2 regions of the Mesorhizobium sp. WSM3873 genome follow, and region 1 is predicted to be linked to the other one. Evidence: predicted binding sites of a transcription regulator. Region 1 holds the regulator's gene; the other holds the start of a gene.
What was found. Region 1 encodes LexA, which represses DNA repair genes until DNA is damaged. Its sites were predicted from a motif close to TGTTCNNNNTGTGTTCNG; they were not measured.
Positions count from the first base shown of each region.

Region 2: a site for LexA is predicted at 6,018-6,035, ahead of A9K71_RS13215 (ATP-dependent helicase). Genes of this name have one in related genera too.

Region 1 is NZ_LYTM01000008.1:111,403-119,337, forward strand. Features, by position in the region: gene gltA (citrate synthase) at 1-825, opposite strand, end outside; gene gltX (glutamate--tRNA ligase) at 1,007-2,431, opposite strand; gene A9K71_RS07570 (ComEC/Rec2 family competence protein) at 2,534-4,987, shown strand; gene lexA (transcriptional repressor LexA) at 4,981-5,715, opposite strand; gene glp (gephyrin-like molybdotransferase Glp) at 5,832-7,037, opposite strand; gene moaC (cyclic pyranopterin monophosphate synthase MoaC) at 7,039-7,518, opposite strand; gene trpC (indole-3-glycerol phosphate synthase TrpC) at 7,521-7,935, opposite strand, start outside.
Region 2 is NZ_LYTM01000015.1:81,849-89,783, reverse strand. Features, by position in the region: gene A9K71_RS13260 (hypothetical protein) at 78-332, shown strand; gene A9K71_RS13255 (hypothetical protein) at 531-722, shown strand; gene A9K71_RS13250 (hypothetical protein) at 837-1,109, opposite strand; gene A9K71_RS13245 (MucR family transcriptional regulator) at 1,120-1,560, opposite strand; gene A9K71_RS13240 (hypothetical protein) at 1,912-2,154, opposite strand; gene A9K71_RS32550 (EamA family transporter) at 2,160-3,221, opposite strand; gene A9K71_RS32060 (hypothetical protein) at 3,269-4,102, opposite strand; gene A9K71_RS13225 (LysR substrate-binding domain-containing protein) at 4,213-5,181, shown strand; gene A9K71_RS13220 (hypothetical protein) at 5,426-5,608, opposite strand; gene A9K71_RS32055 (hypothetical protein) at 5,734-5,889, shown strand; gene A9K71_RS13215 (ATP-dependent helicase) at 6,050-7,935, shown strand, end outside.

The DNA of each region.
Region 1 (7,935 bases):
GCCCCAGAGGCAGGCAATGCCGGCCGCGATGCAGGCGAACGGATTGGCGCCCGAAGAGCCGGCGAGACGAACCGTCGAGGTCGACGCGTTCTGCTCGTGATCGGCGTGCAGGATGAAAATGCGCTCCATGGCGCGCGCCAGCACCGGATTGATCTTGTACTCCTCGCACGGCACGGCAAAGCACATATGCAGGAAGTTCGCCGCGAAATTCAGCTCGTTCTTCGGGTAAATGAAGGGCTGGCCGATGTGGTATTTATAGGCCATCGCCGCGATCGTCGGCATCTTGGCGATCAGTCGCATGGAGGCGACCATGCGCTGATATGGGTCCGAGATGTCGGTCGAGTCGTGGTAGAAGGCCGACAGCGCGCCGACCACGCCGCACATGACGGCCATCGGATGGGCGTCGCGGCGGAAGCCGGTGAAGAAGCGCGACATCTGCTCATGCACCATGGTGTGGCGCGTCACGCGATAGTCGAAGTCGTCCTTCTGCGCCTTGGTCGGCAATTCGCCGTAGAGCAGGAGATAACAGACCTCGAGGAAGTCGCCGTGCTCGGCGAGCTGGTCGATCGGGTAGCCGCGATGCAGCAGGATGCCGGCGTCGCCGTCGATGAAGGTGATCGCCGACTCGCAGCTTGCCGTCGAGGTGAAACCGGGATCGTAGGTGAAGGCCCCGGTGGTGCTGTACAGCGCGCCGATGTCGATGACGTCGGGCCCGGTCGAGCCGCTTCGCACCTTGAATTCCTGCGTCTTGCCGGCGAGCTCGAGCCTTGCGGTCGACTCGCGCGCCTTGCCGCCCGATTCCAGTTTTGTCGCAGCTTCGCTCATTGCAAACTCCTCTATGTTTTCTCATGCCGGCAAGGCAATTCCTGCAAACGACACGTCGAAATCACCGGAATGCGCGAACTTGCCACCGCATTTTAGGAGGTGCGTGCCAGATTGGGCCAAGGCCTAATGTTGCACTGCGAAACACACCTTTCAATGCCAATCTTCTTGGGCCAGTTCGCTCCTAATCGATTTGATCCGCAACCCGCGCCAGGCTCTCCTCAGGGCCGAGCACAGCGAGCACATCGAACACGCCGGGCGAGGTGCTGCGGCCGGTGAGCGCAGCTCTCAGCGGTTGAGCCACGGCGCCGAGCTTATGGCCGCCTGCCTGCGCAAAATCGCGAATAGCGGCTTCCGCGGTCGCGGCGCTCCATTGGCTGGAGATCGCGGCGAGCGCGGCATGGGCGCCGCGCAAAATGGCGCGGGCGTCGCTGCCAAGCAACCCCGCAGCCTTTTCGTCGAGCCGCAAGGGCCGCTCGGCGAACAGGAAGCCGGCTCCATCGACAAGCTCGACCAACGTCTTTGCCCGCTCCTTCAGGCCCGGCATGGCAGCAAGCAGCTGTGCCCGGCGCCTGTCGTCGAGCTTGGCCGCGAGCGCCGGGCCACCCTTGAGATAGGGCAGGGTGGCTACGAGAACATCAAAGAGCGCCTTGTCGTCCATCTTGCGCATATGGACGCCGTTCAGCGCCTCGAGCTTGGCAAAGTCGAACCGGGCGGCGCCCTTGTTGACGTCGCCGATGTCGAACCAGGAGATCATATCCTTGATCGACATCACCTCGTCGTCGCCGTGGCTCCAGCCGAGCCTGGCCAGATAGTTGAGCAGGGCCTCCGGCAGATAGCCCATGGCGCGATAAGCCTCGACGCCGAGCGCGCCGTGGCGCTTCGACAGCTTGGCGCCGTCGGCACCATGGATCAGCGGGATGTGCGACATCGACGGCACGGTCCAGCCCATGGCGTTGTAGATTACGGTCTGGCGCGCGGCGTTGGTCAGGTGATCGTCGCCGCGGATGATGTGGGTGACGCCCATATCGTGATCGTCGACGACGACGGCATGCATGTAGGTCGGGTTGCCGTCCGAGCGCAGGATGATGAAGTCGTCGAGGTCCTTGTTCGGGAATCGCACCTCGCCCTGCACGCGGTCGTGCACGAGGGTCTCTCCTTCGGTTGGCGCCTTGATGCGGATGGCGCCCTTGACGCCGGGAGGCGCCTCGGAGGGATCGCGGTCGCGCCACTGGCCATTGTAGCGCGGCGGCAGCCCTTTGGCCCGCGCCGCCTCGCGCATCGCCTCCAGCTCGGCAGGCGTTTCATAGCTGTAATAAGCCTTGCCCAGCCGTACGAGCTCCTCTGCCACCTCACGGTGGCGCGGCGCGCGCTCGAACTGCGACACGGCCTCGCCGTCCCATGAGAGGCCGAGCCAGGTCAGCCCGTCCAGGATAGCGGCCGTCGCCGCTTCGGTGGAGCGCTCGCGGTCGGTGTCCTCGATGCGCAGCAGCATCGTGCCGGCCGTGTGCCTGGCGTAGAGCCAGTTGAACAGCGCCGTGCGCGCGCCGCCGATGTGCAAATAGCCGGTGGGCGAGGGGGCAAAGCGGGTGACGACCTTGTCGGACATGGAACTCTCGGAAGAAGCTCTGAAGCGGGCATGATTGCGCGGACTTTCGCGCGGTGGGCGTTCATGTAGCATAGGAGGTCTGGGGCGCAAGGGGCAGACCCGATGGCTGGACGTGGCCGGGGTGCGGAGGAGGGCGAGGAGACGACGGCTGGCGTGAGCGAGCGCCTGCTGTTTGCCGACACCATACCTGCCGAGGCAGTACCGGTTTTGGTTCCCGTACCGCGTCCGGCCACCGAGATTTTGCCGCCGGACGGCGATGCTTCGCTACAAGCTCCTCCGCCGGCGGCCATCGACTTAATCCGCAGGCGGTTCCGCCGTGCCTCGTTTTCCGCGTTTCGCCGGGGTGTGGCCGAGGCAGCCTCCACCGAGCTCGACCGCGGCATCGGCTTCCTGCTGGTGCCGGTGTTCCTGGCCGCCGGCGTGATACTCTATTATTCCTTGAGCGCCGAGCCGGATCTTTACCGACCGCTGGCGGCGGTGGCGCTGATGGCTCTATGCGCGGCCGTTTCGCGTCCCTGGCTGAAGACACACCTGGTCTTTATGGCGGCTCTGTTTTGCGCGCTGGGCTTCGTCGCCGCGAAGGTCGAGACCTGGCGCGCCGCAACACCGATGCTCGGCTCCGAAATCCAGACGCGGCTGACAGGCCGCGTCGCCGTCGCCGAGGAAATGGCCAATGGCCGCGTCAGGCTGACCATCGATCTCGTCTCGACCGCGCATCCAAAGCTGCGCTACGCACCGGATCGCGTCAGGCTCTCGGCACGCAGGATCCCGGCCGGCATGAAGGCTGGATCGCTGGTGACGGGTTACGCACGGCTCCTGCCGCCGACCGGGCCGGTCCGTCCCGAAAGCTATGATTTTTCCTTCGACAGCTATTTTTCCGGCATCGGCGGCAGTGGATTTTTCCTCGGCGACCCGAAACTCATTCCGCCAACCGACCCGATCGCTCAGACGAGCATCGCCTCAGCCATCGAGCACGCGCGCGAAAACATTGCCGATCACATCAGAAGCACCATTGGCGGACCCGAAGGCGAGATTGCCGCTGCACTGATCGTCGGCGTGCGCGCCGGCATTCCCGAGGACATCAACGAGGCGATGCGGCGGACCGGCATCTATCACATCATCTCGATTTCGGGCCTCCACATGGCGCTGGTCGCCGGCACGGTCATGCTTCTGCTGCGCGGCGCCTTTGCGCTGTTCCCGGATTTTTCGTCACGCCGGCCGGTGAAGAAATATGCCGCGGCAATCGCGCTTATCTCGATTGCCGCCTATCTCGTCATCTCCGGCGTGGTGGTAGCCGCCGAGCGAAGCTTCATCATGCTGGCCGTCATGCTGGTCGCCGTGCTTTTCGACCGGGCGGCGCTGACGATGCGCAATTTGGCGATCTCGGCCATCGCCGTCATTCTGGTGTCGCCGCATGAAGTGGTTGGCCCGAGCTTTCAGATGTCGTTCGCGGCAACCGCCGCTCTTGTCGGCGCCTATGCCGGCTGGTCCGACTACCGCGCCGGCAAGGTGAGAGCGCCGCCGGCAAAGCGTTCGTTCCTGCGGTTCATGTCGCATAAACTGGCAGTCGGAGCAGGTGGCGCCGCAATGACGTCGATCATTGCCGGAAGTGCCACAGCGCTGTTTGCCATCTGGCATTTCCAGCGCGTCTCGCCGCTCAGCCTGCTGGCCAATCTCGCGATCATGCCGATCGTCACGGTCGTGATGTTTCTCGCCGTCGCCAGCGCGGTCATGATGCCGTTCGGCTTCGACGGGCCCTTCCTCTATTTGATGGGCAAGGGCCTGACGGCGATGATCGCGATCTCGGCGTGGCTTTCGGAGTGGTCGCCGGTCGATGCCGTGGGCCTGATCTCGATCCATTCGGTGCTGCTGGCGACGATCGCGCTCGTCATCGCCACGATGGCGACTACCTGGCTGAGGCTGGCCGCAATTCCTTTGGCAGTCGCGGCCGTCATGATCATCCCGCAGGTGCGCACGCCGGACCTGCTGATCTCGGAGGACGCGCATCTGGTGGCGATGCCGATCGGCGGCGGCGAACTCGCCGTCAATCGTGCCCGCTCCAACGAGTTCACCACCGATAACTGGAAACGCGCGCTCAAGGCCGAAACGATCGTGCCGCCGGAGACATTCGCCAAGGGCACGCTGGACATAGCCGATCCCGTCGACTTGCCGCCTGGATCGCCTTTTTACTGCACGGGCGATCTCTGCATTGGCCGGCATCCATCGGGCGCGATCGTCGCGCTCGCCGAGAACCGCGAAGCTTCCCGACCTGCCTGCGACTTTGCAGACCTCATCGTCATCAACGACGCCACGGCCTACAATCCCTGCCGCGATCCACGTATCCTCGTCGTCACCAAGCGGCAGCTCGCGCGCGACGGCAGTGCCGCCGTCTTCTTCGATCCGCAATCGGCGACGGCGCGAGCATCCATTCAATACGCCGTCGAAAAACCGTACCGCCCTTGGCACGAACAGCGGCGCTACTCGCGTGAGGCGAGGGGGTTAGCGCCTTACAAGAAGCCCGAGAAGCCGGAAGCCAAGCCGCAGCCCCCTCAGTAGCGGCGGATGAGCCCCACGAGCTTGCCTTGAACCTTGACGCGATCAGGACCAAAGATGCGGGTCTCATAGGCCGGATTGGCAGCCTCGAGCGCGATGGAGGCGCCCTTGCGGCGGAAGCGCTTCAGCGTCGCCTCCTCGTCGTCGACCAGCGCCACGACGATCTCCCCGGGGCTCGCAGTGCTGGCGTTGCGGATGATGACCGTATCACCATCGAAGATGCCGGCCTCGATCATCGAGTCGCCTTTGACCTCGAGCGCGTAGTGCTCGCCGCCCGCGATCATGTCCGGCGGCACTGTGATCGAATGCGTCTGGTGCTGGATGGCGTCGATCGGCACGCCGGCGGCAATGCGACCCATCACCGGGATGGAGACGGCTGAAACGGCGTCGTCGTCATTGCTGGGCGTCGGCGTGCGGGCGGGCGCCGCGGGTTTGATCTGGCGGCCGAGATTGCCTTGGCCGCCCTGGATGACGCTCGGCGAGAATTTCTTCGCCGCATTGAGGCCGGGCGCGATCGAGTCAGGTAGGCGCAGCACTTCAAGGGCACGCGCCCGGTTCGGAAGCCGGCGAATGAAACCGCGCTCCTCCAGCGCCGTAATCAGGCGGTGGATGCCCGATTTCGAGGCAAGGTCGAGCGCTTCCTTCATCTCGTCGAAAGACGGCGGAATGCCGCTTTCCTTGAGCCGTTCATGGATGAACATCAGCAGTTCATGTTGTTTGCGCGTCAGCATGGCGGCCCCCATGGGTTCTGAAACCAGAATCAGAAAAACAAACCCAGAACAAACACTATCTGTTCCAGTTGTGTTCCGCAACCGTTTAAAGTTTAGTGAATGTGTTGACGTTTTGTTCAGCGTAACATCAGAACGCTGCATTCCTCGCCGGCTTGAGCCGCCGGTGCGAAGGGTTGGCGCACGATCAGGCCATTGGCATCGGCGAGCATCCTCAACATCGAGGAATCCTGGATGCCGAACGGTGTTGCGATCAACGCCCCCGCATCTTCGCGGACCACGGCGCGCACATAGTCCTGCCTGAGATCGTTGGCGTGCATTGCGACGCCTAACCGGGCCGTGCGGATTTCCTGCCGGCAGGACCGGCCGCCCAGCCGCGCCAGAAGCGGCTTCAGGAACAGCTGCGAGCAGACCAGGCTTGCGACCGGATTGCCGGGCAGGCCGATGCAGCGAATGTCGCCGAGCCGGCCAAACATCAGCGGCTTGCCGGGACGCATGGCGATCTTCCAGAAGTCGAGCTGCATGCCTTCGCCGGTCAGCACGTCATGGATCAAGTCGTGGTCGCCGACGGAGGCGCCGCCAAGCGTGACGATGACGTCGGCGCCGGCCTTGACCGCCTTCTTGACCAGGGCCGCGATCGCGTCCTTGCGGTCGGCGGCGATGCCGAGGTCGAGCGCGCGCGCGCCGACCGACTGGGCTGTAGCTATGACGCCATAGGCATTCGACGAGATGATCTGGTCGGGGCCGAGCGCGCTGCCCGGCGGCAGCAATTCGTCGCCGGTGGCGATGATGGCGAGCAGCGGCTGCCGCACCACGTTGAGACTCGGATGGTTGGCCGATGCCGCCAGCGAAAGCGCCGCCGGATCGAGCTGGCGGCCTTTTTCGAGGAGCAGGTCGCCCTCGCAGAAGTCGAGGCCGCGGCGACGGACGTTTCGTCCCTCCACGGTCGGCTCGGTCACTTCGATGCCGCCGCCGCCGAGATCGCGGACATTCTCCTGGATAACGATGGTATCGGCGCCTTCGGGGAGCGGCGCGCCGGTGAAGATGCGCACGGCCTCGCCCTTGCCGACAGAGCCGGTGAAGCCACGCCCGGCGGGGGCCATGCCGATCACGGAGAGCCGGGCCGGCGCCGAGGCTACGTCGGCGGCCCTTACGGCGTAGCCGTCCATCGCCGACGCATTGAAGGGCGGCTGGGTGCGCAGAGCCACCACGGGGTCGGCCAGCACCCGGCCGGACGCGTCGGCCAGCGGCACGCTTTCGCCTGGCAGCGCGGTCGCGCCGTCCAACAGGCGTTGGAGCGCGTCGGCGACCGGAAGCAAAGCCATGCTAAGGACCTACCTTGTAGTCGCCCGACTTGCCGCCGGTTTTCTCGACCAGCCTGATGCCGGAAATCGCCATGCCTCGGTCCGCTGCCTTGGCCATGTCGTAGATGGTGAGGCAGGCGACCGACGCCGCGGTCAGCGCCTCCATTTCCACCCCGGTCTTGCCGGTAACCCTGGCAAGCGCGCTGACCCTCAGGCCGGGAAGCGCGTGGTCGGGCTCGATCTCGACGGACACCTTGGTGAGAAGGAGGGGATGGCAAAGCGGGATGAGCTCATGCGTCTTCTTGGCCGCCATGATGCCGGCGATGCGCGCCGTGCCCAGCACGTCGCCTTTCTTGGCGTCGCCGGCCAGGATCATCTCCAGCGTTTCCGGCTGCATGGTGACATACCCTTCGGCGATGGCCGTGCGCGTTGTCTCGGCCTTGCCGCCGACATCGACCATGTTGGCTTCGCCCTTGGCGCCGAGATGCGTAAGCGCGGGCATCGTCAAACGGCCTCGGCCGGCGCCTTGCCCGTCAGCAGAAGGGCGGTCGCGGCGGCCACGTCGGCCTGCCGCATCAGGCTTTCGCCGACGAGGAAGGTGCCGATCTTGCTCTTTTCCAGCCGCCGGCAGTCCTGATGGGTGAAGATGCCGCTCTCGCTGACCAGCAGCCGGTCGTCCGGGACCATGGCGGCAAGCCGCTCGGAAACGTCGAGGCTGGTTTCGAAGGTTCTCAAATCGCGGTTGTTGATGCCGATCAGCCGCGACGAGAGGCGAAGCGCGCGTTCCATCTCCTGTTCGTCATGCACCTCGACCAGCGCGTCCATGCCGAGATCGAAGGCCGTGGCTTCCAATTCACTGGCCAAGACGTCGTCGACGCTCGCCATGATGATGAGGATCGCGTCCGCGCCCCAGGCGCGG
Region 2 (7,935 bases), on a different contig from region 1:
ACGGCTCGCCGTGGTTCCGGGCGCCGGTCCCGAGCCCGACCAGGGAACCAGTTGCCGGCCGAAGCGTTGTGAGCCCCGTGATCCGCTATTTCGCCCTCGCCTTCATCTTCTTCCAGGTCGCCACGACCGCCGCGCTGGCGACACAAGTGGTGCTGTTTGAGGGCGAGACGGCTGCAGTGCTCCCCTTAACCGGCCCGGCAAGCGCGGCGCCGACGCTGCCAGTCTCCGCCCAAGTGGGGGAGATGACCGGCAGGCCAGAGGCGGACGCGACGAAGCACCTGCTGATCCAAATTTATCCTGGAAAACAATCCCAGACGTCGCCTACGCAATGACCGATAGGCCGGCGGCGCAGCGCCGCTCTGGGCCGCCGCGCGTCGAAAGCTTTTGGCCCAGGCTTGATGCTTTCTGAAAATTGACTTCAGTTTTTGTCGTGACGCTGCGAATTTGGAATTGCGCTGTGAGTCGCGCGTAAGCGCCAAGAATGATCAAGAAGAACAACAACAATAACTTGGCTTGTTTAGGAGCTCACGATGGACGGGGCGGCAAACGATCCGCGCATGGTGAGATATGTGGCGGAGATCACGCGCAGGCTGGCGAAGATGCTTTCAAGCACGCGCTATCAAATGCTTGTCTATTTTCTGGAAATGACCGCCGTCGAGGCGGACAGCCTCGCGGCCGACCAGGATCGAGGCACCGGGGCGGGCAAGCTGCCGCGCAATTGAAGGCGGCCCGAGCGGGTCCGGCTTTGACAGGTGCTGACGCTGAATACCGCTCCTCCCGCGATTCCGGAAAACCGCTGCGCGGTTATCCCGGAACCGCCTTGACCATGCGCCTTTTCAGCCGCCGACGATGCCGTCCAGGACCGCGAGGCATCTCAGCCGTCGCGCAGCGACGACCGGCCGGTCGTCATGCTCGACGATGGCGCGCTCGAAATTGTCGAGCGCGGTACGCAGATCGATGGCCGGCAGGTCCAATGAAAACAGGACGCGCCGCGCCTTGACCCCCTCGCCGGCAACGGCGCAAGACTGGATGGCCACCCTGCGACGCAACGCGTCGAGCGCGGCAAAGCGGTCGGCCGACGGCGTGGCGCCGTCCGTTGCGGGCAGCATGACCTTCGGCTCAGGCCTTGGCTTTGCGCTTGCCCCTGCCGGAATCCGCGGCCGGCTTGCGGCCCAGGCCGGAAGACTTGGCGAGCGCCGAGCGAGTGGCCGAATAACTGGGCGCCACCATGGGATAGTCCGCCGGCAGGCCCCATTTCGCGCGATATTCGTCCGGCGTCAGCCCATGGTCGGTCGACAGGTGCCGCTTCAGCGACTTGAACTTCTTGCCGTCCTCGAGGCAGACGATGTAGTCGGGGAATACCGAACGCTTCGGATTGACGGCCGGCGTCTGCGGCGCGCTTTCCTTCACCGGGGCGCCGCCGGCGAGCTTGCGCACCGAAGCGCTGACGCTGGCGATCAGATCAGGCAAGCCGGATGCCGGAAGCGGGTTGTTGCCCACATAGGCCGAAACAATGTCGGCGGTCAGCTCGATTGCAGTCTTGTCGTCGATATTGGACAATTTTTTCACCTTCTGCTGGCTCTCAAATGACCAGCTGTTTTTAAGACTTTAGTCTAGGTATCTTGTTGGACCTGTCCCCCAACGGACGTCCAGAGTCAGTAAACGTACGAGGCTCAATACCGAAGGTATGTTTTCACCGCGGGCCGCGACCGCGCAAGTTAGGAATTCTAATACCTACAACAAACACTTTACAGCACCGAAGCTCTACACGGGCGAGTAAATGACGCAACAGCACTTCAATTTCTACGAGTAATTCCTGCAAAAATTGGAATTCCGGACGGAAAGCCAATAATTGCGAGCAGCGCTGGCTCTCCGATCATCGATCATGCCCGATTCGTTAGTGCAAGTCGCTTATTTCGCGGCAGCGCCGCGCCGGAGATCGGTCGGGCCGTCGGCCAGAATCTCCAGCACGCGTTTCCAGCGGGCGCAGCGGCCGAAATCCTTCTGCTCGATGGCCTTCTCAGCCTTCATGGCGGCATAGAGCTGCGCCTCGGCGCCGAATTCCTTGACCAGCCAATGCGCCTCCTGTCTGGCCCGGCGTTCGTCGTCGTCAAGCCCGCTCCCTGGCATCTTTCCTGGTACGATCCCTGGCATGGTCTTCAGCCCTCCGGACGTTCGATGCCGACAGCAATGCAACTGCCGATGACAAGGACGGCGCCAGCCATGGCCGTCATCGACAGGCTTTCGCCCGACAGCGCCAGCAGAAGCGTGGAAGCGATCGGCGTGAGATACGCCACGACCGCGAGCCGCCCATCCTGATCGAGGCCGAGCGCGCGCGACCAGAAATAATAGCCGAGCCCCATCGGCCCGGCGCCGAGATAGAGTCCGAGCAGCAGGTCCAAGCCGCCCAGGGCGGCGACGCCGTCATGCAGACACCATGCGAAGGTCAGCGCCACGCCGATCAGCGCCGAAGGCAGCAGAAGCCGATCCGGCGGCACGGCAAGGCGGCCGACGGCAAGCGAGTAGAAGGCCATGCAAAGTGCCGAGCCGAAGGCGGCGCAATACCCGGCGGGGCTGCCCGCGAACCAGGCACGCGCGTCTCCGCCGGAGATCACCAGCGCGACGCCGGCGAAGCCAAGCGCGGCGGTCAGTCCAAGCAGCATTGGCCGTCTCGGACGGCCGAGCACGATGACCGCGGCGGCGACCATCAGCGGCCAGGTGTAGGCAACGAGATTGGCCTCGATGACCGGCATCGAGGCGAAGGCGATGTATTGCAGCACCATGGTGCCGACCAGGCCGATGAAGCCGACGGCGCAGGCGAGCACGGTACTCCCCTTCTCCCCTTGTGGGAGAAGCTGGATCGGCGCAGAGCCCCGAGACGGATGAGGGATGTTGGAAGAAACTCCTGCGTCGGCGATCCGTCCCGCCCCCTTGATCCGATCTCGCTTGGCGAGGCCACTGCCCGGGCGCGAGCCACGGGTCTCGCCCCCTCCTTCGGACTTCACAAGGGGAGAAGGGAAGAACCTGATCAGCGCAAAGACCAGCGCGGCGCCTGAGAACTGCAGGAACTGCACCTCCGATACCGGGTGATTGGCAAGCAGCGTCTTGCCGACCAAAGCGTTGGTTGCCCAGAGCGCCACGGCGCCGAAGGCAAAGGCCAGCGCCACCGGGGGAGCGGCGCTGGAACGGTCCTTCCGCCTTCCGGCGGTGACCGGGCCCAGGCTTAGCGATGCTGAAGGCGGCTGGCGACCGGCCGGATCGTCAGCCACTACCACGATTCCCTGGCTCCGCCGGAGACCGGATCGACAGCCGGCTTCGGCACGGGATGTTCTTCGGCATGGCGGCGATAGGCCGGCAGCTGGTTCGTCCAGACGTCCTCGGCGAGTTCGTTCACCCAGCCGCGGTCCTGGTCGTTGTCGGCGGCGAGGTAGAACATGCGGTTGTCGTCGACATAGGGCTTCGCCACCGAACGCTGGTTGAGCACCAGGGTGACGCGCGAGCCGAGCTGGATCGGCGCGGTGCGATGGAGCACGCCGAGGAACTGGCCGAGCGTGGCGTAATTCATCTTGTGGTCGATGCGCATGACCCTGTTGCGCGGCAGGTCGCTGCCGGATTCGAGGATGGCACGCCCCGTCTCGGAATCGTCGCAATAGATTTCAAGATGGCCGCCGATCAGAGGATCGCTGATCGAGAGCGGAATGAGTTCCGTCACCGGAACGCCATCGCAGTGCCAGTCGACGGCGCCGTCCTTGGGGTTCATGAAGGTGACGGTCGAGCCGACGATAGACAGCGGATAGGGTTCGAGCTTGGTGCCCATCATGTCGGACAGCCGTTCCAGCCGCAGCTTGTCGTTGAGCAGTTCCTTGATCTCGGGAATGTAGCGGTCGGCGCCGGTGATGAAGGTGAGGTCGAGATGCTTGTGCACGGCGTGGCTGGCCTTGAGCTTGAGCGCCGCCTCCTCGATCGCGGCGAGCAGTTGCGGGTCGTAGCCGTGAAGATACTGGGCGACGCCGAAGCTCGACACTTTCCACGCCGTATCATGACCGATGATGGCTTCACGGCTCATCGCATAGCGCAGTTCGGGGATTGTATGGGCGTTCATTCTACTTCTCCAAGGTCGGGGCAACACTTGGTAAACAGTCGATTGAGCACCCTCCCCTGTAAATTTAGGAATGCTGGTGCTACTTTAAGCATAGCTAAAGGTCGAACCCCGTGCGTCTGCTCAGCCAGGTCAACTTAAACTCGCTGAAAATCGTGGAGAGCGCCGCCAGGCACCGCAACTTCACGCGCGCGGGCGAAGAGCAGTTCATCACCGCCTCCGCCGTCAGCCAGCGGGTGAAGAGCCTGGAGGACCAGCTGCGCTTCAAGATCTTCCAGCGCGGCGGCAACGCGGTGTCGCTGACGCCGGAAGGCGAGACCTACGTGGCGCGCGTGCGCGAGGCGCTGGAGCGGATCGTGGCTGCCAGCATGGAGGCGACCGGCCAATCCCAGGCGCATGTGCTGAAGATCTGCGTCTTGCCGACCTTCGCGGCGCGCTGGCTGTTTCCGCGGCTTTCCACCTTCCAGCGGCAGTATCCGGATATCGAGATGCGGGTCTCGACTTCCTATGCCACGCATGAATTCGCCACCTCCGAATACGATCTCGAGATCCGCTACGGCGATGGCAATTTCCCCGGCCTCAACTCCGCGCTGCTGTTCAAGGAGGACCTGACGCCGGTGTGCAGCCGCAAGCTGTTCCGCGAGGTGCTTGGCGACAAGCCGCTGTCCAAGGTGACGCCGGAGGACCTCAGGCACTTCACCCTGCTCCACTCCGACACCTGCACCCAGAACTGGCAGTCGTGGCTGGCTTTTGCCGGCGCGAGTTTCGTGCTTGGCGAGACCAAGAGCATCTATTTCGATTCCTGCATGATGTCCTACGAGGCGGCCAATGCCGGCATGGGCTTTGCCGTCGCCAACCGCGCCTATATGGCAAGCGACATCCGAGCCGAGCGGCTGGTGGCCCCCTTCGCGGTCCACCATCCCAACACCGCCGGCTGGTATTTCGTCAGCCCCATCAAGGCGCTCGGCGCCCGCAAGGTGGAGCTGTTCAAGCAGTGGATCATGGCCGAAGCGGCGCTGACGCAGCGCCAGCTGGACCTGGAGATCGCCAACGTGCCGCTGGCGCGCGCCGCGATGGCGTGACGCGCAAGCGACGCAAACACACCCCTGAGATTCTCCGATCTTTGAAGGCCGACAAAGCGTTTGGACGAATACCTGTAGCCGGCTAGCGCGATCGCCCCATGACGCGGCGGAGAGACTCAGCTATCTTTGATCCTGCGGCGGGCCTGATTTTCCCGCTTGGCCGGCGCTTTCCAGCTTCCTCCCAAGCAGCGCCGGCCTTCTTCTGCGGCGGCGCCGCTTCGCCTCCCGACAACACCGTCCGCTTTCATTGCTTCGGTGGCGTGCCGGGCTGGTCGCCGCCGGTGGTCGATTGCGGCACCGGGTTCTTGTCGACCTGCGGGTTTTTGTCGACAGTGTCGCTCGGCGCCTTGGTGGGCTGCACGCTGTTGTCGCAGGCGGCGAGCGCGAGCCCTGCCGCGAGTGCCAGCAGCACAGGAAGTTTCATCATGACGACCTCCTCTCGTTCGCCCCTTTCTTCGAAGCAAACGAGGCGGCGGCGGTTTGGTTGCGCCGTCCGGCGGGAACCAACGCGGCTGTCTCCGGTTGAACGTCGATAACTCACGAGGAGATGTCATGATCCGTCTGCTGCTCGTCGGCCTATTCGGCTACACGGCCTATCGCGTCACGATGAGGATCATCGAGGAGGCGTCCGGCGAGCTCGCGCCGCCGGACGGTCGGCGGTCGCTGCGGCGCCAGTCCGCGGCGATGGGTGTCGAGCCGAAAAGATAGATCGGCCAATCTCCCGCTTGTTGGGAAGATGGCCGGCCTATCCAGCACATGCCGGCGCGTGCATCGTCCCCTCTGCCCTGCCGGGCATCGCCCCCCACTTGGGCGCCTGTCGGGAGATCAGCTGTATTGCGAACAAAGCGGAAACGATGCTTGATGGGCGATGAACATCGCCGCCCGTGATTCGTCCTTCGAAACTCCTGCCTATCTTGCCCGGCTGAACGACGAGCAGCGGCTGGCGGTGGTGCATGGCGACGGCAAGGTGGCCGCGCCGCTGCTGGTGATCGCCGGCGCCGGCTCCGGCAAGACCAGCACGCTGGCGCATCGCGTGGCGCACCTCATCGTCAAGGGCGCCGATCCGCGCCGCATCCTTTTGATGACCTTTTCGCGCCGCGCCGCGGCTGAAATGGCGAAGCGCGTCGAGCGCATCGCCGGCGAGGTGCTGGGCCGCGATGCCGCGATCATAGCCGATGCGCTCTCCTGGGCCGGCACTTTCCACGGTATCGGCGCCAGACTCTTGCGCGACTATGCCGAGCAGATCGGCCTCGATCCGGCTTTCACCATCCACGATCGCGAGGATTCGGCCGACCTGATGAACCTTGCCCGGCACGAGCTCGGTTTTTCCAAGACCGAAAGCCGCTTCCCGACCAAAGCCACCTGCCTGCAGATCTATTCGCGGGCGGTGAACGCGCAGGCGCCGCTCGGCGAGGTGCTGGGCTCGGCCTTTCCCTGGTGCTCAGGATGGGCGGAACAGCTGAAGGAGCTGTTCGCGGCTTATGTCGAGGCCAAGCAGGCGCAGAACGTGCTCGATTACGACGACCTTTTGCTCTACTGGGCGCAGATGGCGGCCGAGCCAGAGATCGCCGCTCACCTTGGCTCCCGCTTCGACCACGTGCTGGTCGACGAATACCAGGACACCAACCGGCTGCAGGCCTCTATTCTGTTGGCGCTGAAGCCGGACGGCGCGGGCTTGACCGTGGTGGGCGATGACGCACAGTCGATATATTCCTTCCGGGCCGCGGAAGTGCGCAACATTCTCGATTTCCCAAAACAGTACGCGCAAGGCGCCGAGATCGTCATGCTGGAGCGCAATTACCGCTCGACCGAGCCGATCCTGGCCGCCGCCAATAAAGTAATCGGCGAGGCAAGCGAGCGTTTCACCAAGAATCTCTGGACCGAACGCCGGTCGTCGCACAAGCCGCAACTGGTAAGCGTGCGCGACGAGGCTGAGCAGGCCAATTATGTCTGCCAGGCGATCCTTGCCGAGCGCGAGGCCGGCACGGCGCTCAAGGCGCAAGCCGTGCTCTTCCGCGCCTCGCATCACAGCGGGCCGCTGGAGGTGGAGCTCACGCGGCGCAACATCCCCTTCGTAAAATTCGGCGGGCTGAAATTCCTCGACGCGGCGCACGTGAAAGACATGCTTGCGATGCTGCGCTTTGCCGAGAACCCGCGCGACAGGGTCGCCGGCTTCCGGGTGCTGCAGTTGATGCCCGGCATCGGGCCTTCGGCCGCCTCGCAGATCGTCGAGGCGATGGCGACGTCGCTCGACGAGACGCTGGGCCTTGCGCGCTTCCGGCCGCCGCAGCGCGCGGCCGCAGACTGGCCGGTTTTTCTCGACATCTACAGCGGACTGCGCGCCGGCGCCAAATGGCCGGCCGACCTCGAGCGGATCAGGCTCTGGTACGAGCCGCATCTGGAGCGTATCCACGAGGACGCCATCACGCGCCGGGCCGACCTGTTGCAGCTCGAGCAGATCGCGTCGGGCTATCCCTCGCGCGAGCGTTTCCTGACCGAGCTGACGCTCGACCCGCCCGACGCCACCAGCGACCAGGCCGGCCCGCCGCATCGCGACGAGGATTACCTGATCCTGTCCACGATCCATTCGGCCAAGGGCCAGGAGTGGAAGAACGTCTTCGTGCTCAACACGGTCGACGGCTGCATCCCGGCCGATCTCGGCGTCGGCACCAAGGAGGATATCGAGGAGGAGCGGCGGCTGCTCTATGTGGCGATGACGCGCGCCAAGGACAGCCTGCACCTGGTGGTGCCGCA